2 regions of the Streptomyces thermocarboxydovorans genome follow, and region 1 is predicted to be linked to the other one. Evidence: riboswitches for the same ligand, from Rfam matches in the RefSeq annotation. Region 1 holds a riboswitch; the other holds the start of a gene.
The links. A riboswitch is a leader RNA that binds a small molecule or an ion and turns the genes downstream of it on or off. The one in region 1 is predicted to bind S-adenosylmethionine.
Positions count from the first base shown of each region.

Region 2: it holds a riboswitch for S-adenosylmethionine, as region 1 does, so the genes downstream of both, ABD198_RS24745 (hypothetical protein) here and thrC (threonine synthase) in region 1, are expected to answer to the same signal.

Region 1 covers NZ_BAAAGU010000013.1:103,968-111,101, reverse strand. Annotated here, with positions in the region: gene ABD198_RS08605 (alpha,alpha-trehalose-phosphate synthase (UDP-forming)) at 1-1,320, opposite strand, end outside; gene ABD198_RS08600 (glucosyl-3-phosphoglycerate synthase) at 1,393-2,337, opposite strand; SAM riboswitch class I at 2,474-2,621, shown strand; gene thrC (threonine synthase) at 2,640-3,953, shown strand; gene ABD198_RS08590 (MoaD/ThiS family protein) at 4,044-4,319, shown strand; gene ABD198_RS08585 (cold-shock protein) at 4,760-4,963, shown strand; gene groL (chaperonin GroEL) at 5,326-6,948, shown strand.
Region 2 covers NZ_BAAAGU010000059.1:32,806-39,939, reverse strand. Annotated here, with positions in the region: gene ABD198_RS24755 (RNA polymerase sigma factor) at 1-18, opposite strand, end outside; gene ABD198_RS24750 (hypothetical protein) at 650-988, opposite strand; gene ABD198_RS30790 (DUF3293 domain-containing protein) at 1,284-1,736, opposite strand; SAM riboswitch class IV at 1,932-2,041, shown strand; gene ABD198_RS24745 (hypothetical protein) at 2,098-3,159, shown strand; gene ABD198_RS24740 (hypothetical protein) at 3,720-4,235, shown strand; partial or broken gene moaC (cyclic pyranopterin monophosphate synthase MoaC) at 4,246-4,726, opposite strand; gene glp (molybdotransferase-like divisome protein Glp) at 4,878-6,320, opposite strand; partial or broken gene ABD198_RS24725 (UTP--glucose-1-phosphate uridylyltransferase) at 6,369-6,603, opposite strand; gene rpiA (ribose-5-phosphate isomerase RpiA) at 6,797-7,134, opposite strand, start outside.

The sequences.
Region 1 (7,134 bases):
GAGACGCTTGCAGCGTTCCGCGCGGTCCGCCGGGGACAGCGTCAGCGCCTCGTGCAGGGCCTCGGCCGTGGCGGAGATGTCGTAGGGGTTGACCGTGATCGCGTCCTCGCCCATCTCCTCGTGGGCGCCCGCCTCACGGGACAGCACCAGGGCGGCACCCTGGTCGGAGAGGACCGGGATCTCCTTGGCGACCAGGTTCATCCCGTCGCGGATCGGGTTGATCAGCCCCACGTCCGCCAGCCGGTAGGCGGCCAGCGAGCGGGCGAAGTCGTCCTTGACGTGCAGCACGACCGGGCGCCAGCCCTCCGTTCCGAACTCCTCGTTGATCTCCTCGGCGACCCGCTGCACCTGGGCGGTGTAGTCGCGGTAGACGGCGAGATCCTGCCGGGAGGGGTAGGCGAAGGCGACGTGCACCACCCGCTCGTGCCACTCCGGGTGGTCCGCGAGCAGCTGCCGGTAGGCGAGCAGACCGCGCACGATGTTCTTCGACAGCTCGGTGCGGTCCACCCGCACGATGGCGCGGCGGCCCTCGCCGATCTCGCGCCGCAGCTCGGCCATGCGCTCCTCGACGTCCTCCCGGTGGGCGCGCTCCCGCAGGAAGTCGGGGTCGGCGCCCAGGCCGTGCACGCCGATCCGGGTGTCGCCGAGGCCGCCCGTGAAGTGCTCGCAGCAGGCGGTGAAGGCGTCCGCCCAGCGGCGGGTGAGGAAGCCGAGCCGCTCCGCGCCCAGCATGCCGCGCAGCACCTGCTGGGCGACGTCGTCGGGCAGCATCCGGAAGTACTCCGGCGGCGCCCACGGGGTGTGCGAGAAGTGCCCGATCCGCAGGTCGGGGCGGAGCTCGCGCAGCATGCCCGGCACCAGCGTCAGGTGGTAGTCCTGCACCAGCACGGCCGCGCCCTGCGCCGCCTCCTCGGCCAGCGCCTCGGCGAACGCCCGGTTGTAGGTCTCGTAGGAGGCCCACTGCCGGCGGAACTCCGCGTCGAACACCGGCTCAAGCGGCGTCTGGTACAGCATGTGGTGCACGAACCACAGCACCGAGTTGGCGATCCCGTTGTAGGCGTCCGCGTGCACCTCGGCCGGGATGTCCAGCATCCGCACGCCGTCCTCGCCGATCCCGCGGCGCACGGCCTCGCGGTCGCCGTCGGACAGCGCCGAGCACACCCACAGCGCACCCGCGTCCGGTCCGATCGCCGACAGCCCGGAGACCAGCCCGCCGCCGCCCCGTTTGGCGCGCATGGAGCCGTCGTCGTCCTTCACGTAGGAAACCGGCCCCCGATTCGAGGCCACCAGCACCTGAGCTGCACCGAACGTCGAAGCCATAAAGCTCAACCTAGCCCGGCCCTCGGACAATCAAACGTAGAGCCCGGCCGTATACGAATGTCACGCTGATTCTCAGGCGACCCGGCGCTCCTGGTACTCCGCGATCTCCGCCATGGGCGGCCGCTCCTCGGTGTCCACCGAGTAGGTGCGCGGCTCGAAGGTGTTCCCGGACCGCTCGAACTGGGTCAGCGCGGGGCGGATCAGATGCCCGCGGGCCAGCCTCAGCTGGGCGGTGCGGTAGACCGCGGCGGACATCCGGCCGAGCGCCTGCCCGTCCTGGTGGCGGTGCCTGCGCACTCCCACGTCCACCTGCGCCAGGGCGTTGAGGCCCACCAGGTGCAGGGCGTCGATGAGCAGGCCCAGCTCCACGCCGTAGCCGACCGGGAAGGGCAGCCGCTCCAGCAGTGAGCGGCGGGCCGCGTACTCGCCGCCCAGCGGCTGCACGAAGCCGGCCAGCCGCGGCCAGTGCATGTTGAGCAGCGGCCGGGCCATCAGCTCCGTCACCCGCCCGCCCTGCCCGGCGGCGGCGCCCAGCGGCCGGTCGTACATCGCCTTCACGAAGTGCACGTCCGGCTCGGTGAGCAGCGGGCCGACGATGCCGGTGACGAAGTCGGCGGAGAAGTCGCGCAGGTCGGCGTCGACGAAGCAGACGATGTCGCCGCGGGTGACCAGCAGCGAGCGCCACAGCACCTCGCCCTTGCCGGGGACGGCGGGCAGCCGGGGCAGGATCTCGTCCCGGTGCACCACCCGCGCCCCCGCAGCCGCGGCCACCTCCGAGGTGCGGTCGGTGGAACCGGAGTCCACCACCACGATCTCGTCCACCAGGGGTGCCTTCAGCAGCAGCTCGTCCCGGATGACGGACACGATGTCGCCGACCGTCTCCTCCTCGTTCAGCGCGGGCAGCACCACGCTCACCGTCTGCCCGGTGGCCCGCTTGGCGGCCAGGATCCGGTGCAGCGGGCGGTCGGTCACGGACCAGGAGCGGTCGATCAGCCAGCGCTCGACTTCTTCCAGCACGGTCGGCGGCTCCTCACTGGTCGTGATCCATCTCGCGGTTCGGACAGCTGTCTCAAGTGTCCTGGCTGTCGGTTACAGTCTTGAACAACGCGCGTGACCATCGCATGCCGGGGTCGCCGCGCGGACAACTGAACACCGCTCATCCAGAGGGGCAGAGGGACACGGCCCGATGAAGCCCCGGCAACCCTCCAGTCGGTTCTTGTCACACGGACGTGGCGAGGCTCCCGGCTAGGGAAGGTGCCAAATCCGTCTCACGGCGAGATGCGTCGTGAGGAAGATGAGGAGAAAGGGCCTCGCCTCATATGGCTGTGCAGACTGTTGCAAGCTCCACGGACTCCACGGACTCCACGGGTACCACGTCCGCCCGGACTGTGGACCTCGGCCCCGCAGCGGCCCTGAGCTGTCGCGAGTGCGGCCACCGCGTCCCGCTCGGCCCGGTCTTCGCCTGCGAGGAGTGTTTCGGCCCGCTCGAGGTCGCCTACGACTTCTCCTCCTACGACACCGAGCAGCTCCGCAAGCGCATCGAGGCGGGCCCCGCGAACATCTGGCGCTACGCGCCCCTGCTGCCCGTTCCGGCCGACGTGGCGGACAAGCCCAACCTCAACCCCGGCTGGACCAAGCTGGTCAAGGCCGACAACCTGGCGGGCGAGCTGGGCATCACCGGCGGGCTGTACGTCAAGGACGACTCCGGCAACCCGACGCACTCCTTCAAGGACCGGGTGGTCGCCCAGGCCCTGGAGGCGGCCCGCGTCTTCGGCTTCACCACCCTGTCCTGCTCCTCCACCGGCAACCTGGCCGGCGCGGTGGGTGCCGCAGCCGCCCGGGCCGGCTTCCGCTCCTGCGTGTTCATCCCGCACGACCTGGAGCAGGGCAAGGTCGTCATGGCGGCGGTCTACGGCGGCGAGCTGGTCGGCATCGAGGGCAACTACGACGATGTGAACCGCTTCTGCTCCGAGCTGATAGGCGACCCGGCCGGCGAGGGCTGGGGCTTCGTCAACGTCAACCTGCGGCCGTACTACGCCGAGGGCTCCAAGACGCTCGCCTACGAGATCTGCGAGCAGCTGGGCTGGCAGCTGCCGGACCAGATCGTGGTGCCGATCGCCTCCGGCTCCCAGCTCACCAAGATCGACAAGGGTCTGCAGGAACTGATCAAGCTGGGCCTCGTCGAGGACAAGCCCTACAAGATCTTCGGTGCCCAGGCCGAGGGCTGCTCGCCGGTGTCGGCCGCCTTCAAGGCCGGGCACGACGTGGTGCGCCCGCAGAAGCCGGACACCATCGCCAAGTCGCTGGCGATCGGCAACCCGGCGGACGGGCCGTACGTCCTGGACATCGCGCGCCGCACCGGCGGTGCGGTGGAGGACGTGACGGACGAGCAGATCGTCGACGCGATCAAGGTGCTGGCGCGCACCGAGGGCATCTTCGCGGAGACCGCCGGCGGGGTGACCGTGGGCGTCACCCGCAAGCTCGTCGAGAACGGGGTGCTGGACCCGTCGAAGACCACCGTGGTGCTCAACACCGGTGACGGTCTGAAGACGCTGGACGCGGTGGCCGGTACCGGGCTCACCGCGACGATCCGGCCCAGCCTGGAGTCGTTCCGCGAGGCCGGCCTCGCCTGAGCGCCGCCTGCCGTACGTCTGCGGGCCGGTGCGGGCCGGCCACGCAGTTCCCCGCGCCCCTGGGGCGTCAGTCGACCGGAGGTCCACACCATGAGCGTCACCGTCCGCATCCCGACCATCCTGCGCACCTACACGGGTGGCAAGGCCGAGGTCACGGCCGAGGGGTCCACCCTCGCCGAGGTCATCGAGGACCTGGAGAAGAACCACACCGGGATCGCCGCCCGGGTCCTGGACGACCAGGGCAAGCTGCGCCGGTTCGTCAACGTCTACGTCAACGACGACGACGTCCGCTTCGAGCAGGGCCTTGAGACCGCCACCCCGGACGGTGCGGGCGTGTCCATCATCCCGGCCGTCGCCGGCGGCTGATCCCCGCCGGACATTACCCTCGGTAACGTCGATTACCGAGCGTTCACCGTGTTGCCCCCTCCGTGAGAGATGCGGAGGGGGCAATTCCATGGGGTTGAGCGCGGTAGAGTTGGGGAACGCGCTCCCGATCCAGCGATCGAGCACCCTGAATTCCTGCCGTACGCCCGACTGGAAATGGCCAAAGTGCGGGCGCTTTTCGCGGCTTTTGCGGCATTTGTACGGCCCGACTTGCCCTGAATTCGGGTGAATTCTCGCCACATTCCGGACCGGTGTCGTCCAGATTTCTCGTCCGATTGACCTGTTGCAGACGGCAGTTGGACAGATACATTCAGCCGCGGTCGACGCGTTCCGGCGCACGCCCCCAACCGTTGGGGGGTGAGGTCTGACCCGGATCCGCGAAGTGTGGATCTGTGCAAGGGCCAGTAATAGGGGAGTTAGGCATGGCTCAGGGCACCGTCAAGTGGTTCAACGCGGAGAAGGGGTACGGCTTCATCGCGGTCGACGGTGGTGCGGATGTTTTCGTCCACTACAGCGCGATCCAGATGGACGGCTACCGCACCCTGGAAGAGGGCCAGCGGGTCGAGTTCGAGATCTCGCAGGGCCAGAAGGGCCCGCAGGCCGACATGGTTCGCGTCACCGCCTGAACGCTTACCAGCCGCAGGCATCGTTCACTGACGAAGGGCTCGCACCCCGCCGGGTGCGGGCCCTTCGCCGTGCCGGGACCACGTCCTCCGGACATGCCGGGACCAGGGGATACGGGGCGCGCGACACCCCTGCGAGCGCCGCCGGGAGCCTGTCCGAACCCTGGAGGGCGCTTGCACTCGCATGGGTCGAGTGCTAATCATTGGGCGTTAGCACTCTGAAGGTGAGAGTGACAGCGGAAGGACCGGGTCGGTGAGGCCCGCAGGCCGGGTGGGGCAAGGAACCACAAGGCGTGCGAGCCGTCCGTCGCGGGCGCGGGCGCGGTCCGAAGGAATCACCCCCAGTCCTGGAGGGACCACTTCACATGGCCAAGATCATCGCGTTCGACGAGGAGGCGCGGCGCGGCCTCGAGCGCGGCATGAACCAGCTCGCGGACGCCGTCAAGGTGACCCTCGGCCCCAAGGGCCGCAACGTCGTCCTCGAGAAGAAGTGGGGCGCCCCCACGATCACCAACGACGGTGTCTCCATCGCCAAGGAGATCGAGCTCGAGGACCCGTACGAGAAGATCGGCGCCGAGCTGGTCAAGGAAGTCGCCAAGAAGACGGACGACGTCGCCGGTGACGGTACGACCACCGCGACCGTGCTCGCCCAGGCCCTGGTCAAGGAAGGCCTGCGCAACGTTGCCGCCGGTGCCAACCCGATGGCCCTGAAGCGCGGCATCGAGAAGGCCGTCGAGGCCGTCTCCGCCGCCCTGCTGGAGCAGGCGAAGGACGTCGAGACCAAGGAGCAGATCGCCTCCACCGCGTCCATCTCCGCCGCCGACACCCAGATCGGTGAGCTGATCGCCGAGGCGATGGACAAGGTCGGCAAGGAAGGCGTCATCACCGTCGAGGAGTCGCAGACCTTCGGTCTGGAGCTGGAGCTCACCGAGGGCATGCGCTTCGACAAGGGCTACATCTCGGCGTACTTCGCCACCGACATGGAGCGTATGGAGGCCGTCCTCGACGACCCCTACATCCTGATCGCCAACTCCAAGATCTCCAATGTCAAGGACCTGCTCCCGCTCCTGGAGAAGGTCATGCAGTCGGGCAAGCCGCTGCTGATCATCGCCGAGGACGTCGAGGGCGAGGCCCTGTCGACCCTGGTCGTCAACAAGATCCGCGGCACCTTCAAGTCCGTCGCCGTCAAGGCCCCGGGCTTCGGCGACCGCCGCAAGGCCATGCTCGGCGACATCGCCATCCTCACGGGCGGCGAGGTCATCTCCGAGGAGGTCGGCCTCAAGCTGGAGAACGCCACCCTCGACCTGCTGGGCAAGGCCCGCAAGGTGGTCATCACCAAGGACGAGACCACCATCGTCGACGGTGCCGGCTCCGCCGAGCAGGTCCAGGGCCGCGTCAACCAGATCCGCGCCGAGATCGAGAACAGCGACTCCGACTACGACCGCGAGAAGCTGCAGGAGCGCCTGGCCAAGCTGGCCGGCGGTGTGGCCGTCATCAAGGCCGGTGCCGCCACCGAGGTGGAGCTCAAGGAGCGCAAGCACCGCATCGAGGACGCCGTCCGCAACGCCAAGGCGGCCGTCGAGGAGGGCATCGTCGCCGGTGGTGGCGTGGCCCTGCTGCAGGCCTCCCAGGTCTTCGAGAAGCTGGAGCTCGAGGGCGACGAGGCGACCGGTGCCAACGCCGTGCGCGTGGCCCTGGAGGCCCCGCTGAAGCAGATCGCCGTCAACGCCGGCCTCGAGGGCGGCGTCGTGGTGGAGAAGGTCCGCAACCTCACCCCGGGCCACGGCCTGAACGCCGCGACCGGCGAGTACGTCGACCTGATCGCCGAGGGCATCATCGACCCGGCGAAGGTGACGCGCTCCGCGCTGCAGAACGCCGCGTCCATCGCCGCGCTGTTCCTCACCACCGAGGCCGTCATCGCCGACAAGCCGGAGAAGGCCGCTGCGCCGGCCGGCGGCGGCATGCCGGGCGGTGACATGGACTTCTGATCGGCCTCAGCGTCGATCGAACGTCCCGCGTTCACAGCCGAGGGCGGCACTCCCCGCGAGGGGGGTGCCGCCCTCGGGCGTTTCACGGCCGCTGAGCGGAGGGCTGGGACGGGAGCGTCGCGGGGACGAGGCTGTGGTTCGGATCACAAGCAGGGACCGGAATGGCCGCATCCCCGCGGTGGTTCT
Region 2 (7,134 bases), on a different contig from region 1:
CGACTGGTACCCGTTCACGTACTCCCCCTTGGAGCGCGGGGGCTGGCTCCTTGTGGCCAGCCCGTCACCATGCTCGTGCACTCCGAGCCCCAAATGGACGACAACGAGTTGCCCCGAATTCGACCGAAGGTCGTTGCCCTCACACGACACGTCGGTGCGGAGGCACCACCACGCCGACGCGGTCACCGCAGCAGCCGCTTCACGCCCTCGATGAGGAAGGCCGCCACCACGGCGGCGAGAGTGGCGTTCGGCAGTTCCTCGACCTGGTCGACGACGTACGCGAGCACGGTGTGCATCCGGAGGTAGCGTCTGTCCCTTAAAGTTCAGTACGCCGGGGTCATTGGACCCATGTGGTGTTTGGAGGAGTGTCCGAGCAGCCGCTATGGCGTTCGGTTTCCTGAACGCTTCGGCCTCACTGGTCAGTGGCCGCCTTGGCGGAATGGGTTGTATGCCTCGAAGGGGGCCCTCGTCGGTTTCCCCACGGCGTCGGCGCTCGGCCCGGTACGCGGTCCACGCGAGTTCCCCCTGCTGCGCGGAGCGCCAGGGCGTTCCGTGCGGTCGCAGCACTCGGCGTAGCTCAGATCGGGGGTCGAGGAACAACCCTTCTGGACCGTGCGGCAACGGCCGGTCGGAGCCGCGGGGATGGTCCCTACTCTCGCTCCAGGTGCAGGGGGTTGTCGTCGGCGTCGATGTACTGCTCGGTCTTGGTGTAGCCCATGTTGAGGCTGTTGCGGCGCCGCTTGCCGATGGAGATGACGCGCAGTTCCAGGCGCTTCGTCCAGCCCGCCACGTCGGCCGGGGAGACTGGCCCGATATCGCACTGGGTCAGCCAGAGCACGGGGTCGAAGCGGTCCGAGGTGCCGGTGAGGGCGTCGGCGAGGTTGAAGGCGATGTTTCGGCGGGCGTGGAAGTCCTGGTCGTCGGATTCAGCGATGGCCGCGGAGATGGTTTCGTAGTCGGCGCGGCTCATCTGTCGGTTCGTGGCCATGGGCCCCTCCTGGCTCGAGGTGGTTGCTGTTCAGGGGTATGGCACGGGTCGCCGAACCCGGATGTCGAGTTGGACGGCCCGCACGCAGGGAGTGCGTGTGTATCACGCAGCGATGGACGTGTGCTGTCCTTCGATGGCGCGGGCGCTGCTCAGACGGGCGGACTGACCGGCGTTGTCTGTGGCCCGGCGGGCGGAGGTGCTGTACGAGGACGTGCGGGAGCCCTTCCAGGCGCCCTTCGTCTGCTCCCCGCACCCGCGGGGATGGTCGCAACAGCGTCATGCACGAGGACCGCGCCTATGTCCGTCGCGTCGCAGTCTCAGGGCAGCAGACGCCAGGCGCCGGAGGTCCAGGCGAAGACCGGTCCTGGCCGGAGCACCGCCCCAGTTCACGCGCCGCCGAGTCGTTCAGGCCGGCGATGGCGACGCTCTGCTCGATGTGCGTGCCGTGCGCATTGCCTCCCGCTGTGGGCCACCACGCGAGCCCTCGCCGGTCGAGCTCATCGAGGAGCCGGGCCTGGGCGTGGGCGTCGTCTTCGGCAAGGGTGGGACGGCCGTGGGGGTCGCACGCCGTGACGACGTGGAGGGCGGCGGTGCCGGCGGGTTCCGGGAGTTTAGGGAAAGGGCCCTCGGTCGTGCCTCGCGGACGCGGTTTGATCCGTACTGTTCGGTCCGGGAATCGGATGTCGACGACCGTCCACCGGTAGGGGTCCCAGTTCGGGGGTGTGGTCGCAGCGTCAGTGACCTGCATGAGGGCCTCCTGGGGACGAAGGACCCCCTTACCCACCGGCAGGGAGATCGGTGCTCGCTCCCACAGGGCCGTGGGAGTCGGTCCTCGGCGCGATCGGCGTCGTGACCGAGCGGAACGATGCCACACCACCGGTCAAGGGGCAAAGCGTTGTGGATCACATTGTGCAAGATCCGGACGGATGTTACTTTCGCGCCCGGTCACGAGTTTCAGCGTCAAGCCCCGGCTTGCTGGACGACATCCCGCTCGCCGCGGATGCCCCGGGTGACGACCGGCCCAGCGCGCGGTGCGTTGGGAAACCGCAGATCACCGGGGTGCGGGTGTGCACTGCCGGGGTCCATCGACTCCGGAGGGTTGGCCGCCCATGCCCGTTTCCGACGCGATCCCCGAATTGCCGACGGGGCGGCAGGACCAGAAGCCTGAGCCGACGCCCGGACCCGCCATGTCCGCAGTCGCAGAGCCGGGCTGCGCGGGCCTGGTGACCATCGGCCTTGACGCTGCCCGGGCGCTGTTCTGCACGGCCGAGGCGAGCGGCTCCGGCCGGCCTGGAACTGACGAGATCTTGGACCAGTGGCTCGACAGCGGATTCGACGTCGCCTTCTACCGCAGCTCGGACCGCCCCCTTCAGGCACGTGCTGTCAGCCAGGGGGAGAATGTTCCCGGATCACTGATCAGCAGCCGTATCGGAAAGGCCCGGTTGGAGTCGGTCTGCCTCAACCCTCACCGGCGCGCACCCGTCCGGCCTCGGGAGCCGGACGCGGTGTCTGCGGAAGGCGAGGAGGCCGACGGAACAGATGCCCGGACGGGTGCCGGCATGCCCGGCATCCGCCGGGGAGACGAGGAGGACAAGCGGCGGTACGCGAAGGTGGAGTACCAGGAGGACACCGGCTGCGTTCTGACGGTCGTGGACGACTTCGCCGAAGGAACGGGGAAGGAGTCGGCCTATCACCTGGGCGGCGACATCACCGCGTACACCGAAGGAGATTGGTTCGAAACGCTCACCACCCTCACCGAACTCGCCCAGGCAAGGCCGGAAAGGGAGGGGTGGGCCCCGGACGGTCCATGGCAGATCCAGTGGCGGTGCAGCTCATGCGACGTCACGGACCCGCCGTACGAGATCCTTGAAGTGTTCGAACAGTACGGCTTCGATCCGGACGAGATCACGCAGCACTACGTGTCCATCTACAGCCGGGGCAGCAACGGCTATTACACCGTCGAGTTCAGTGCGGAGCACCGGGGAGAGGACCACGTCATGTACCTCCAGCTGGACGCTGGCAGCAAGGAGCTGGGCAGCGGCAGTCTCGAAGAACTGCGGAGCCACCTGGAACAGGCGACGGAACGGATGCGGGAGGCCGGCTACACCCCGCTCGACGGCGACTGGAGCGTCCACTGGACACGCTGCCATGTTCCTCTTACCGAGCTGTGACCGACTAACGGCCCCAGGCTGCGGTGCCCTGCGCCCTGTTGTTTCCGTCCAGCCGAAGGGCGCAGAGCGAGCATCTGCCGCCTGAGTCCATACGGGTGCGGGCTCATGGGACAGCACCACCACCAACGGGCCGGGACAGCCCAACACGGCAGAGGTAACCGGCGTGGAAGGCGTCCTCTTCAAGCAGCTGAACGGCCCGTACGAGCCGTCGGTGTGGAGGTGGCGCAAGTACAAGGTGCGAGAGACCGAGGACGCGATCGACGGGGCGGTCACCGGATCCCCGGCATCTCCCCGCACCCTGCTGCTCGGCCGGTACGGCGCCGACGGGCGCCTACGCTACGTCGGCCGCAGCACGACGCTCCGGGCACCGCGGGCCGGGTCAGCGCCCAGCTGCTCACCCCGGCCAGAGATGAACACCCGTGGACCGGCTGGACGTTCTCCGCCGGGTGGGGCACCCGCGAGACCCTCTACGTCGCACTCGTGCGGCCGGAACTGTGCGCCTGCCGAGAATGTCATCCATGCAGCTCAGGGGCTTGTTCGGTGCGGCAGGATGAGCACTAGTGTTGCTTCGTCTCGCCTACCTGACCGTCACCAACGCGTTCGCGGCGCTGTGTCTGCTACCAATGAGCAACCGCGACAAGGACGCGGAGATTCTCGCCCTGTGTCACCAGATCATGGTCCTTGAGCGGCAGCTCGGGGAGGACCGGGTGAAGTTCGCCTCGGAAGACCGAGCCTTCCTCGCCGCTCTGCTGGTGCCGCTGCCGCGCCGGGTTCTGCGCGGGCCCCGGTTGCTGGTCCAGCCCGACACCGTGCTGCGATGGCACCGCGACCTGCTCAAGCGGCGCCACGCCCGCACCTGCCGACCGAAGAGGCCGGGCCGCCCGCCCACCGTTCGCTCGATCCGCATCCTGATCCTGCGCCTGGTCCGGAAGAACCCGTCGTGTCGGTTCGACCTCTCGATCGAAAAGGTCATGAACGAGCAGCCCTTCGAGGGCGGGCAGTACACGCAGGTTGTCGCAGGGAGCCGTGTTCTGGCACCCCACAGGTTGGCGGCGGTGACGACGAAGGCCCGGTAGGGGACGGGGGTCACGACGTACGGCTCCAGTCCCCGGACTTGCCTCCGGTCTTCTCCTCGACCCGCACATCCGTGATGACCGCGGCCTTGTCGACGGCCTTCACCATGTCGATCACGGTCAGGGCGGCGACGGTGACGGCGGTCAGCGCCTCCATCTCGACGCCCGTGCGATCGGTGGTCTTGACGGTGGCCTCGATCTCGACGGCGTCGTCGGCCACCGAGAGGTCCACCCTCACCCCGGAGACGGCGAGCGGATGACACAGCGGAATCAGATCCGGGGCGCGCTTGGCACCCATGATTCCCGCGATCCGGGCCGTGGCGAGGGCATCGCCCTTGGGAACGCCCTCTCCGCGCAACAGTTCGACGACGTGCAGGGAGACCAGGACCCGCCCGCTCGCGCGCGGTGCGCGCGGTGACGTCCTTGTCCGAGACGTCGACCATGCAGGCGGCACCCGCGTCGTCGAGATGCGTGAGGTGACGCTGCGTGCTCATGGCTGACGATGCTCCCAGTGGTCTGCGTGGGCAGACACGGTACCGGCACCGCGGAAAACGGTACCGGCACCGCGGAAAGACGGCAGCCCAGGGCCGATCCACGGACCCCGGAGGTCCCGGGCCGGCCCGACGAAGGCTCGGCCGAGGACGATCAACCGAGCAGGACGACGTCCAGCTCGGCACCCGGCTCGACCTCGGTGGTGTCCTCGGGAATCACGATCAACGCGTCCGCATGGGCCAGGGCGGCGACCAGGTGCGACCCGGCCCCGCCGACCGGAGCGACACCGCCGGCCGTCCCCTCCTGGGTGGGCGGCTCGTACCTGCCGCGCAGGAACTGCCGCTTGCCGGCCGGCGAGGTCAGCGGCTCGCCGACCTCGAGACGGGCCCGGACCACCCTGCGCTCATGGGGCTCGAGCCCCATGAGGGCCCGGATCGCGGGGCGGACGAACAGCTCGAAGGAGACATACGCGCTGACCGGGTTGCCGGGGAGGGCGAGCAGCGGGGTGCGGTCGGGGCCGATACGGCCGAAGCCCTGCGGCTTGCCGGGCTGCATGGCGAGCCTGCGGAACTCGACCCGGCCGCCTTCCGCGGCGGAGGAGCTGCCGTGCGGTCCGCCGGCGTCGTCCCTGTCGTCCCCGTCGTGCGCCCCTCCCCCGAACCGCGACAACGTTTCCTTCACCACGTCGTACGCGCCGACGCTGACGCCGCCGCTGGTGACGATGAGGTCGGCGTGGGCCAGCTGCTCCTCCAGGGCGGCACGCAGGCTCTCGGCGTCGTCGGCCACGGCCCCGGCGCGGTAGGCGATGGCTCCGGCGTCCCGGGCCGCGGCGGTGAGCGCGAAGCTGTTGGAGTCATGGATGCGGCCGGGGGTCAGCTCCTCGCCGGGCTGGACGAGCTCGCTGCCGGTGGAGATGACGACCACGCGCGGGCGCGGCCGGACCGTGACGGTGCTGCGGCCGATGGCCGCGAGCAGTCCGATCCGGGATGGGCCGAGGACCGTACCGGCTTCCAGGGCGAGGTCTCCGGCCTGCACGTCGCTGCCGCGGAGGCGGATGTGTCGTCCGGCCCGGGCGGGGCGGTAGACCCGGACCTCGCCGCCGGCGCCCTCGGGAGCGGAGGAGTGGGCGCGCATGGTGGTGGCGGGCCCCCGTCCCGTACCGCCGTCGGTCCACTCGACCGGGACGACGGCGTCGGCGCCGGGCGGCAGCGGGGCACCGGTCATGATGCGGGCGGCCTCGCCAGGGCGAACGGCGGGCAGCTCACCGCTGCCGGCGGCGACGTCCCCGATGACGGTCAGCACGGCCGGGCGGTGCTCCGAGGCGCCCTCGACGTCGGCGGAACGCACCGCGTAGCCGTCCATGGAGCTGTTGTCGAACGGCGGCAGCGCGACCGGGACCGTGACGTCCTCGGCGAGGACACAGCCCTGGGCGTCGAGGAGGCGCAGCTCGAGGGGCTCCAGCGGGCGGATGTGGGCGAGGATGTCCGCAAGGTGCTCGGGGACCGACCAGATCGGGTCCTCGGCGGCGGCCGCCGACGTCCCGGCGCCGTGGGCTTCCGGGGCGGCCGCCGGGCCGTGGCCCGAGGGGGCGGGCATGGCCGACGCGGCGGCCTGTTCGACACTGCTCAAAGCGCTCCATCCCCTCGTGACATGACTGCGAAGCCTGGTCCGGAAGTCCGGTCCCGATCTTCGCGTTCGCGTGCGAGTCTGACAAGGGCACGCAGACAGTCGACACGGACCCCGGTGTCGTTGCGGCGGCCTGGGTGACGACGCCGTGCACGGGCCCGCCCAGGCTCCGGGTGTCGGCCAGCGTAGGCAGGGCGTCGGTGAGCTGGAGCTCGCCGCCGCGGCCGGCGCGTCGCCGACGGACGGCCGGAGACATGGGACGTATCCCGTTCACGCTGTACGAGCACGGGTTCACGCTGAACGAGCACGGGCTCGCAACAGCAACGGGTCACTTCTCACGCACGGGAAACGGCCCAGGCTCAGGGAGGATGCGGTCAGGCGCGGTCGATGTGGACGCTGGTCGACTTCACGCGGGAGACGGCGCCCCGACTCTACGAAGAGGCCGTTCATTTCCCCTCCCGGGAAGTGATCAAGGGCCGGGCAGACGGTGCCGAGTGGACATCACGGATCTCGTACTCGCCGGAGGCCGAACCGATGATCATCTCATCGGCTACGCCGGTGAACAGGCCGTTCTCCACTACCCCCGGAATCCAGTTGAGCCGGCCATCCAGTGCGATCGGGTCCTTGATGGCCTGCAGATGCGCATCGATCAGGTAGTTGCCACTGTCGGTGATCACGGTCTCGCCGTTGCTGGTGCGGAGCCGAAGGTCAGGTTCTGGATAGCCGAGGCGGGTCAGGAGCCGGGCGATGGAGCGTTGGGTTGATTCCCAGGCGAACGGGATCA